Regions from separate parts of the Leeuwenhoekiella sp. NPDC079379 genome, predicted to be linked through region 2. Evidence: riboswitches for the same ligand, from Rfam matches in the RefSeq annotation. Region 2 holds a riboswitch; the other holds the start of a gene.
The links. A riboswitch is a leader RNA that binds a small molecule or an ion and turns the genes downstream of it on or off. The one in region 2 is predicted to bind S-adenosylmethionine.
Positions count from the first base shown of each region.

Region 1: it holds a riboswitch for S-adenosylmethionine, as region 2 does, so the genes downstream of both, ACIGAM_RS12915 (Na+/H+ antiporter NhaC family protein) here and ACIGAM_RS00855 (O-acetylhomoserine aminocarboxypropyltransferase/cysteine synthase family protein) in region 2, are expected to answer to the same signal.

Region 1 is NZ_JBITTU010000006.1:241,516-246,616, reverse strand. Features, by position in the region: gene ACIGAM_RS12930 (thiamine phosphate synthase) at 1-235, opposite strand, end outside; gene ACIGAM_RS12925 (DUF4494 domain-containing protein) at 515-1,075, opposite strand; gene ACIGAM_RS12920 (DUF6642 family protein) at 1,294-1,893, shown strand; gene ACIGAM_RS12915 (Na+/H+ antiporter NhaC family protein) at 2,005-3,312, opposite strand; SAM-I-IV-variant riboswitch at 3,361-3,459, opposite strand; gene ACIGAM_RS12910 (nucleoside deaminase) at 3,693-4,163, shown strand; gene ACIGAM_RS12905 (cupin domain-containing protein) at 4,293-4,769, shown strand.
Region 2 is NZ_JBITTU010000001.1:210,811-215,911, forward strand. Features, by position in the region: gene thrA (bifunctional aspartate kinase/homoserine dehydrogenase I) at 1-642, opposite strand, end outside; gene ACIGAM_RS00855 (O-acetylhomoserine aminocarboxypropyltransferase/cysteine synthase family protein) at 711-1,988, opposite strand; SAM riboswitch class I at 2,101-2,210, opposite strand; gene metK (methionine adenosyltransferase) at 2,586-3,839, shown strand; gene ACIGAM_RS00865 (2-hydroxyacid dehydrogenase) at 3,914-4,840, shown strand; gene ACIGAM_RS00870 (thioredoxin domain-containing protein) at 4,844-5,101, opposite strand, start outside.

The DNA of each region.
Region 1 (5,101 bases), on a different contig from region 2:
CATCTGCTTTAATCTCTCTGGCGATTTTATGATGATCTGTTACAATTAATCGAGTTTGATAATGTGCTGTAAGTTCACGTACCTGTCTAGCCAATTGAAGCAGCTGCTTCTCAGTAGCTTTATCAAAATGCAGTTGAACCAATTCTATACCCGCAGAACAGGCTTTTTGAATATTTTCCAGTTGCTCTTCTGGAGATTTGCCCTGTGATTTATAATGAAGTTTAGGTATAATCATGTTTCAATTTTAGTAAGCATTTGCGTTTGCAAATATAGGTGTGTAGGGCGCTTAATCGGTTTGATATTATAATAAGTTGGAGTGTCTGTCTCTAATTAAATTTCATATGAAGCTGTCTAGAGTGCAATATTCTTGCGCCACTTTAGAGTCTACAAAAAATTAATTAGAAAAAAAGTCCCGAAAAATCGGGACTTTATAAAGAGTTTTATAACGGTCATTTGAGTAAATTAAAACTCAAATGAGATTACTCCCCTTACTCAAATTGAATTGTAATTTATGTTATTCAGCTTCTACAGTAAGCGAATCAGCCATTGCTAATTCTTCATTTTCGTCGTTGTAGGTAGGTGTAGATTCTTTTAAACGGGTAAACTCTTCCAGACGTTCCGTCTCATCTTCATCACCAGAAAAATACGGAAAAACATCCATAATAGGAGATTCAGAAACTGCCGGTATTGTGTACTCGCCCATGGTATCCTGCATCGTAGTTACCGTATTTTCAAAGGCTTCTTTTACATCATTTGCCTGTACCAGCAGATACATATTGGTTTTGCGTTCTTTACCGCTTTCTTCATCAAAAGCGATTAACGATATTTTAGATTTAAACCAGCGGTCGCTATTTTCAAAAGGATGAATCTCTGCATAATTAGCAACTTTAATGTTTGTGATTTTAATCTCTTCACCTTCCATTAAATACGAAGCCATTTCTTCTGTAATTCGGCTTTCTGCTTCAGTGTACGAGATTGCATCTACTAAAAAAGGTTCGGTTTTAACCTTTTGCGTACCAGACGCTTCATCAAATTTTCTATATTTTACCTTGCATTCGTACCAGGTTGCACTCATAATATATTGTTTTTAGAGTTTCAAAAATAGGGTATAGGTCGTGGGTAATTTGACATAAAAACAGATAGATATTCACAATTTAAAAAGCAGTTATTTATTCCGCTAGCAGGTAGGCTATTACCTATTTTAAAAACTACAGTTGCTTTTATTTCCTTAGGTAATCCCTTTAAATCACACTACAGTCTTTAAATTTGCAGTTTACTATATACTATTTTAAAGTGCTGGAAAAAAGAACACAATTACCACAAAAGAACGATCTAGATCCAGAGAAATTTATTTATTGTCTCGAAGGGGTTGCTGATGTAGAACTAAATCAAATTACTGAAGCTCAAAAAAATCTCGAAGAGTTAGTGATTCAGTACGGTATAGCAAGTATATATCAAACTTGTGATACCATAGAAGGTCTTGAAGCGAGCCTAAATACTCTGGTTTTAGATGACCATTATTTTAAGGAATACGAGATCATCTATCTGGTGATGACCGGAGAAGCCAATAGTATTTGCTTGAACGACTATTATTATAGTTTTCAAGAAATAGCAGAACTTTTTGAAGGAAAGCTAAGAGGTAAAATCGTTCATTTTTCAAGTGCTAAAATACTGGACCTTGATGAAGAAGAAGCTCAATATTTTCTTGATATCACAAATGCAAAAGCGGTTTCTGGCTATGGCAATGCAGATGCCGGGTTGAGCAGTTCAAACCTTGATAAAGTCTTTTTTAATCTGTTTAATGAAGATGATGATATTTTTGAAGTGGTAGAACAATTACATCAAAAACACTACGCAGCCTGTAAACTATTAGATTTTAGAATGTATTACTAAGCTTTTCGGTAGCACTTAAATTTGTGAGAAAACGTGTTCTGCATTTCGACTCATAAATTTGAATCTATAAATAGATTTGCATTAAATACATATAGTAGATTCCATATCAAACTACTTTAGATTTGGCTTGCGCATTGGGTTCAACGTAATAAAGAGCACTGTGTACACCAGCAATAGAAGTAAATACCAGGTATTTCCCATTAAATCTAAATAATCAATCTTTCCGTTAGAAAAGCTTAAAATCATAAGAACCTGCGCGCCATAAGGCAATAATCCCTGAACAATACAGGCAAAAATATCTAAAATTGAAGCTGTTTTTTTATTGTCTAATTTGTACTCATCATTAATAGTTTTTGCAATAGGACCGGCGATAATGATAGAGACCGTATTGTTTGCAATAGCCATATTGATGGTGCTTACCAATGTAGCAATACCAAGTTCTGCAGTTTTTCTATTTTTTATAAGCTTTTTAATGCTTACCAGAATAAATTCAATTCCGCCATTACGAGCTACCAGAGCTGCAAGGCCACCGGTAAGTAAAGAGAGTAAGAAAATTTCGGTCATATTCGTAAAGCCCTCATAGGCAATTCTGGTAGATTCTAAAAGCGTGAAATCGCCGTAGCTAATTCCTAAAACACCTGCTGCAAGTACTCCTAAAAACAGCGTTACAAATACATTAAGTCCCAGAATAGAAAGTAAAATTACTAGAATATACGGTGTGATTTTTAGCACATCATAGTTGTAGCTAACAGCTGTTGCTGCACTAGCTGTAAGATCTGTACCTTGAAAAACTAAGATAGCTATTGTACCTAAAGCTGCAGGTACGGCAATTTTTATATTCTGTTTAAATTTATCACTCATTTTGGTTCCGAGTGATTGGGTCGCCGCAATAGTCGTATCTGAAATAACCGATAAGTTATCTCCAAACATACTACCGCCTAAAAGTGCACCACAAAGTATCGCCAGGTCTGCGCTGCTGTTTGCAGCAAAACCTACAACAATAGGAGCCAGGGCTACAATAGCGCCTACCGAAGTTCCCGTAGAGACAGATAAGAAACCTGCAATGATAAAAATACCCATATAGATGTATTCAATAGCAATGAAGTCTAAACCCATATTTACAATTGCATCTACACTGCCGGTTGCATTGGTAATAGCGGCAAAAGCACCTGCAAGTAGATAAATTAAGCACATTGTCAAGATTTTATCATCACCACAGCCTTTTAAAAGTGTTCTAATTTTAGCGTTAATAGATTGTCTAAATAGTATAAATGCCACAACAATCCCTACTATAACTGCGATAGGAGCAGGAAGTGCATAAAAGTCGTTTTGATAAATACCTACGCCAAGAAAGGTACCTACAAAGACAAATAATGGAATGAGTGCTGAGAATTTTGGGGTAATCTTAAGTTCTGCCATTTTATAATTTTACACTCAAAAAGGCAATAGCAGTAATTACATAGACGTATGCGTTAACAAGGTTTCCAAGTAATTGGCTTATCTATCTTAGCACCTTGCTCGTTATTGCAGGTTGCTATCTCCCTTATGAGATTCTGGATAATTAATTTAAGGGCGCAAAAGTACTCTAGCAATTATTATTCATCCTACTTTAAAAGTTAATATTTTTATAACGTGCGTATTCTGAATTTGTATTCCTAAACCGATGGGAGGGAAGTGGTATCTTTTTTAGATATGTTTTTTTTTGCGGAAAATATTAGAGTACTACTTGATTTCATCAGCAATTAAATATTCTTAAAAGCATCATAAACTCCTATATTTACAGCAAATACGAAAAGATAATGAGCAACGAAGAATTTATGTTAGAAGCTGTAAATGCGGCTTTAAAAGGAATGCAAAATAATGAAGGAGGACCCTTTGGCTGTGTGATTGTCAAAGACGGAAAAATTATAGGAAAAGGAAATAATAAAGTTACTTCTACAAATGATCCTACCGCACACGCCGAAGTTACGGCCATACGTGACGCGTGTAAAAATTTAAATTCGTTTCAACTCGATGGCTGTACGATTTATACTTCCTGCGAACCTTGCCCAATGTGCCTGGGAGCAATCTACTGGGCGAGACCTGAAAAAGTGTATTACGGAAGCAGTCAACAAGACGCAGCTAACATAGGCTTTGATGATGCGTTTATTTATAAGGAAATCCCTTTACCATACGAGAAGCGCAGCATCCCTTTTGAGCAATTGTCTCCCGAAGTCGCCATTAAACCTTTTCAGGAATGGACAAAAAAATTGGATAAGACGGAGTATTAGGCTTTAGCTAAACGTGTAATTAATAGTTAAAATAATTTTTAGACTAGTTCCTAAAAACAGTTACTTAGATATATAATACCATCATACTTATTGGTTAATTTATAAAGGCTTAAACAATAAATTTTTAAAATGAAAAAAATACTAGTTCTCCTTATTTCTATAGTTTCTTTAGGTGCATCTGCACAACATGCTGACTATACTGTATCTTCCTACTTAGATGAAGGTATTAAAGCTCCCAATACGCATTATCTGGGAGAAGCTTGGTTATCTAGAATCTTGCAAGAAGATGAAAATTTACCATATAATCTTGTTAAAGCTACATTTAAGGCAAATTCTACGTTAGACTGGCATAAACACAGTACTACACAGGTATTAATCGTTGTAGAGGGAATCGGGTATTATCAGGAAAAGGGCAAAGAACCTTATATAATGAAAACTGGTGATATTATTAAATGTCTAAAGGATACAGAACATTGGCACTCGTCTTCAAAAAATAACGATGTGACTTACTTAGCGCTTTACAGTGGTGAAACTCCCACCGAATGGACAGAAGTTGTAAGCAGGCAATATTATGATGCTGTTGCCGAAAAGCTGAAAGAAAATTAATTACCAACTTACAAAATTTAGAATCTTGAACGTATAAATCCAAAGCTCTGAAAATCGCGTATTTGAAAATTTCTTGGACTTCGTACAGAATACGCGAATTTTGAAAATTATAGTTTTTTCTATATAATGAGTTAGTAATCAATATGAATCGTATTTGTGATTTCTCGACTGTACTCAAAATGATATCAAGGTTGTTTTAATTTTTCTAATGCTTTAAAGATAGTATTAAGATTATTGAATTCTTTCACGATTGCATTCGTAATAACAGTTAGTTTAAAACAATCTATTAAATACAGCTAAAAGGAAAAACTAAGAAAAATGAGTTCTTAGCA
Region 2 (5,101 bases):
GTGATGGTCTAACCAGCTTTCTACATTAAAGATTTTAAGATCTTCATTTGTGCTGCGCTGAAATTTATTCTTAAATGACTCTGGTGTTCTATAGCACAACATCGCGTGCATACGCGCATCGTGAACTGGCTGTGAAGAGTTTTTTAATATTTGTTCCTGAATCTGGCAGTTAGCAATAAGCCAATCTGTAGACTTCCAGTCTGATGCAACGGGGATTAGATGCTTAGTAATATCTGGCTGAAGTGCAATCATCTCCCAGGCAATACCGCCTCCCAGTGAGCCTCCTACAATAGCAAAAAGTTCCTTAATCTTCAGTAATTTAAGACCTTCTAAAAAGGAACGCGCCACATCCTGAGCCACAAAATCTTTATAGTTCTCGATCAAGAATCCGTCATAACCATTCCCCGGAATATTAAACGAAAGAATGCTATACGTATTTGTATCTATACACTTATTCTCTCCTATAATTTCATTCCACCAGCCGTCTTCACCACTCACGTGCGAGTTACCGGTAAGTGCATGGTTAACTAAAATTAACGGCGCTGTCCCCAGTTTTTGACCAAATGTCTCATAACTTAATGGCAGATCTAATTGATAACCTGACTGCGTTATGAAATTTAGTATTTCAAGTTTGTGTACCATTTAGGGTAAATTGTAGTATTAATCGCCTATCTCCAGACAGGCGATTTGTAATTTTATGTAGTAACTGCTTATTTAATTTGTGCGAATGCCGCTTTTAGATCAGCTTTTAAATCTTCAACATCTTCAAGACCTACAGAAAGACGTATTAAATCTTTAGTAACTCCCGTTGCTTCCTGAGCCGCATCTGGCAGTTGCTGATGCGTAGTACTTGCCGGGTGTATAATTAATGATTTAGTATCTCCTATATTTGCCAGCAGTGAAAAAATTTCCGTTTTATCTGCAACTGTTTTCGCTCCTTCAAAACCACTTTTTAAACCAAAAGTCACGATCCCACTTTGACCGTGAGGCAGGTATTTTTTTGCTAAAGTATTGTATTTACTACTCGCTAAACCAGGATAGTTAACCCAGGTTACCTCAGGTTGTGCTTCTAACCAGGTTGCTAATTCCAATGCATTTTCACTATGTTGTTTGATGCGGACTTTTAAAGTCTCTAATCCCTGAATAATTTGAAAGGCATTAAACGGACTCAAAGCAGCACCGTGATCTCGTAACCCTTCAATACGCGTTTTTGCAATAAAAGCTGCTGGTCCTAAAACATCGTGATATACTAACCCGTGATAACCTGCAGAAGGCTCTGTAAACTCGGGGAATTTTCCGCTAGACCAGTCAAAAGTACCTGCATCGATAATAACCCCACCTAAAGAAGTTCCGTTACCATTAATGTATTTAGTCAAAGAATGAATTACAATATTTGCCCCGTATGCAATAGGATTTAAAAGTGCAGGTGAAGCGACGGTATTATCTACTATTAAAGGTATTTTATGCTCTTTAGCAGTAGCAGAAATTCCTTCTAGATCTAAAACATCAAGCTTAGGATTTCCTAAAGATTCTACAAAAATAGCACGTGTGTTATCTTGTATAGCAGAATCAAAGTTTGAAACCTCATCAGGATTAACAAATGTGGTTGTTATACCAAATCTGGGGAGCGTAACACTCAATAAATTATAAGTTCCTCCATAGAGACTGCTCGAGGCTACAATATGATCTCCTTGCTTTAAGAGTGTGAGCAACGCTGTGTTAATCGCAGCAGTTCCAGAGGCTGTCACGACAGCTGCAATACCACCTTCTAATGCAGCAAGACGTTGCTCTAAAACATCATTTGTAGGATTATTTAAACGTGTATAAATAAAACCAGGTTGCGATAGATTAAATAATCCTGCGGCATGATCAGAATCATTAAAAACGTAACTGCTGGTCTGGTAAATAGGCACAGCTCGTGTACCACCATTTGTAGTAGTGTCATGACCGGCGTGTAAAGCTTGTGTTGAAAATTTTTGAGTACTCATTTTTCTCATTTTTAGTTAAAAAATTAAACCAAAAGTCAAATAGTGCCGCCCTGGCATCAATTACAAGAAAAATGTTATGAAGAAAAAACTATTTATGAACAAATAGTTTGTTAGGTTATCTATCATCAGTAATTAAACTGTTGTAGAATTTAGCACCTTCATCCCGTAGGAAGGGTTGCTAAGGCTTCATTGGGTCTATCCCTCCGCCTTTCTTGATAACATTTCAGTAAGTGTTTGAACTTTGTGAGTGTAAAGATTGCAAAACCTTTTACAGATATGCAAGTAAAGGACGTTTAATTTTACAAAATGAAAAGTTTTCATAAGATTTTGATTCCCGTTTTTTAATACCTTCTAAATTTATACATTTGCCACCCAAAAGAGGAAAGATTTGACTGATTGCAACCTCTTATACTGAATGATTTTTCGGTGTAAAAAATGCTAAAGGCAGTAACCACTACCATTAAGAAGCATTTGTCAAATCTTTTTTCAGCTTAAAGAATAATCCTCTGTGGAAACACCAGAGGTATAAATTGATAACTAATTTTAAATTTTGGTTAATTCTTAAATTTGAAACCCACTAGGGAAAAAATTGCTTGAATGGCTTACTTATTTACCTCAGAAAGCGTGTCTGAAGGACACCCGGATAAAATCGCTGATCAAATTAGCGATACATTATTAGACAATTTTCTAGCCTTTGACCCCGAGTCAAAAGTAGCTTGTGAAACACTTGTGACTACCGGCCAGGTTGTACTTGCCGGAGAAGTAAAAAGCGATACGTATATAGACGTTCAAAATATTGCAAGAGGCGTTATCAATGATATTGGCTACACTAAAGGTGCTTACCAGTTTAGCGGAGATAGTTGTGGCGTAATCTCTTTAATACACGAGCAATCTAAAGATATAAATCAAGGTGTAGACCGAGCTTCTAAAGAAGAGCAAGGCGCGGGAGATCAAGGGATGATGTTTGGGTATGCGACTAAAGAAACGGCTAATTATATGCCTCTCGCTTTAGACATCTCACACCGCATAATGATTGAGTTGGCAAAACTACGCCGCGAAGAAAAAGACATCACCTATTTACGACCAGATGCTAAAGCACAGGTGACTATTGAGTATTCTGATGACAACATACCTCAAAAAATCGTTGCTATTGTAGTTTCTACACAGCACGACGAATTTGATGAAGATGAAAAAATGCTTGCTAAGATTAAAAATGATATGATTTCTATTTTAATCCCACGCGTAAAGGCAGGTCTTACAGAAGATATTGCTAAACTATTTAATGACGAGATCACCTACCATATTAACCCAACAGGGAAGTTTGTTATAGGTGGTCCTCACGGAGATTCTGGTCTTACAGGGCGTAAAATCATCGTAGATACCTATGGCGGTAAAGGTGCTCACGGTGGTGGTGCATTTTCTGGTAAAGATCCCAGTAAAGTAGACCGTTCTGCGGCTTATGCTGCACGACACATTGCTAAAAATTTAGTGGCTGCAGGTGTAGCTGATGAGGTTTTAGTACAGGTATCTTATGCTATTGGTGTTGTAGAGCCCACTTCTATATTTGTAGACACTTACGGAACTAAGAATGTAGCTATGAGCAACGGTGAGATAGCCACAAAAGTACGTGAGCTATTTGATATGCGCCCTGCGGCAATTGAAGATCGTTTAAAATTACGCAATCCTATTTATAGAGAAACTGCGGCTTATGGTCATATGGGGAAAGATCCGCAGGTTATGACAAAGGTTTTTGAAAGCCCATATAGCGGTAGAGTTACTAAAGAAGTTGAACTCTTTACCTGGGAAAAGCTTGATTATGTAGATCAAGTAAAAGAAGCTTTTGGCTTGTAAACTTAAATACATCACAAACTATATCTAATGCCATTCAGTCTGAATGGCATTTTTTAATTTTAGATTTAAAAACAATGGCACTCTTACTTATACGCAACGATAAAAATTATACGCCGTGGATTGATGCTTTAAAAAAAGCCGATTCTTCAATCAACGTAGTAACTCCCGAGACGGTAGAAAATCGTGATGAGGTTATAATGGCTGTTACATGGAAAGCTCCACAAGGAAGTTTTGCAAATTACCCTAATCTAAAAGCGATAGGCTCTATGGGTGCTGGTGTAGATCATTTATTTGAAGATAAATCATTACCCGGCGATGTGACTCTTACTCGCGTAGTAGACGACAAGCTCGCCAGTGATATGCAAGAATTTGTAAGTGCTCTATGCCTTAATCACATTAGAAATCTAAAAGTTTATTCGGCATTACAAGATCAATCAAATTGGAAACCTACTCCATATCGCAGAGCAAAAGAAGTTTGTGTAGGGGTTTTAGGACTAGGAACATTAGGCCAGGCTGTGGGAACTATGCTAACTAATGTAGGCTTTAAAGTCACCGGCTGGTCACACTCAAAGAAGGAAATTGAAAATATAACTAGCTATTCTCAAAACGAACTTGATGCGTTTTTAGCTGAAGCTGAAATTCTTGTCTGCCTACTCCCTTTAACTGAAAAAACTGAAGGAATTTTAAATACTGAGTTATTTTCTAAACTTCCTAAAGGTGCGTATTTAATAAATGTTGCTCGAGGAGGACACCTTGTTGAAACTGATTTGATTGAAGCCCTAAACAATGGACAATTGAGCGGTGCAGCATTAGATGTTTTCAATACAGAGCCTTTGCCAGAAGATCACCCGTTCTGGAATAATAAGGATATTATAATCACACCACATATTGCAAGTATGAGCAATGCGGCTTCGGTTTCTGCACAAATTGCCGAAAATTATAAACGATTGCAAGACGGAAATGAATTGATGAATACAGTATCTAATGAAAGAGGATATTAATACTCATTCAATTGCTGAAAACCATTGAAGACGGGTTTGAAAGTTACCCGAAACATCTTTAGATTTTAATTTTTCAGATACTAGTGCTAATTCAGAATCATCAGGTTTACACAAACAGGATTTTAAGAAATAGAATACCACTTGATTACGCGGATCTATGCTACTTTCAGGGTATTCTTTTGCTAGAATACGAGTCACTTTTGATGTTTTTCCTCGGTATACATCAATCATTAAATCGTAAAGTGCAATACGCTCTTCAAA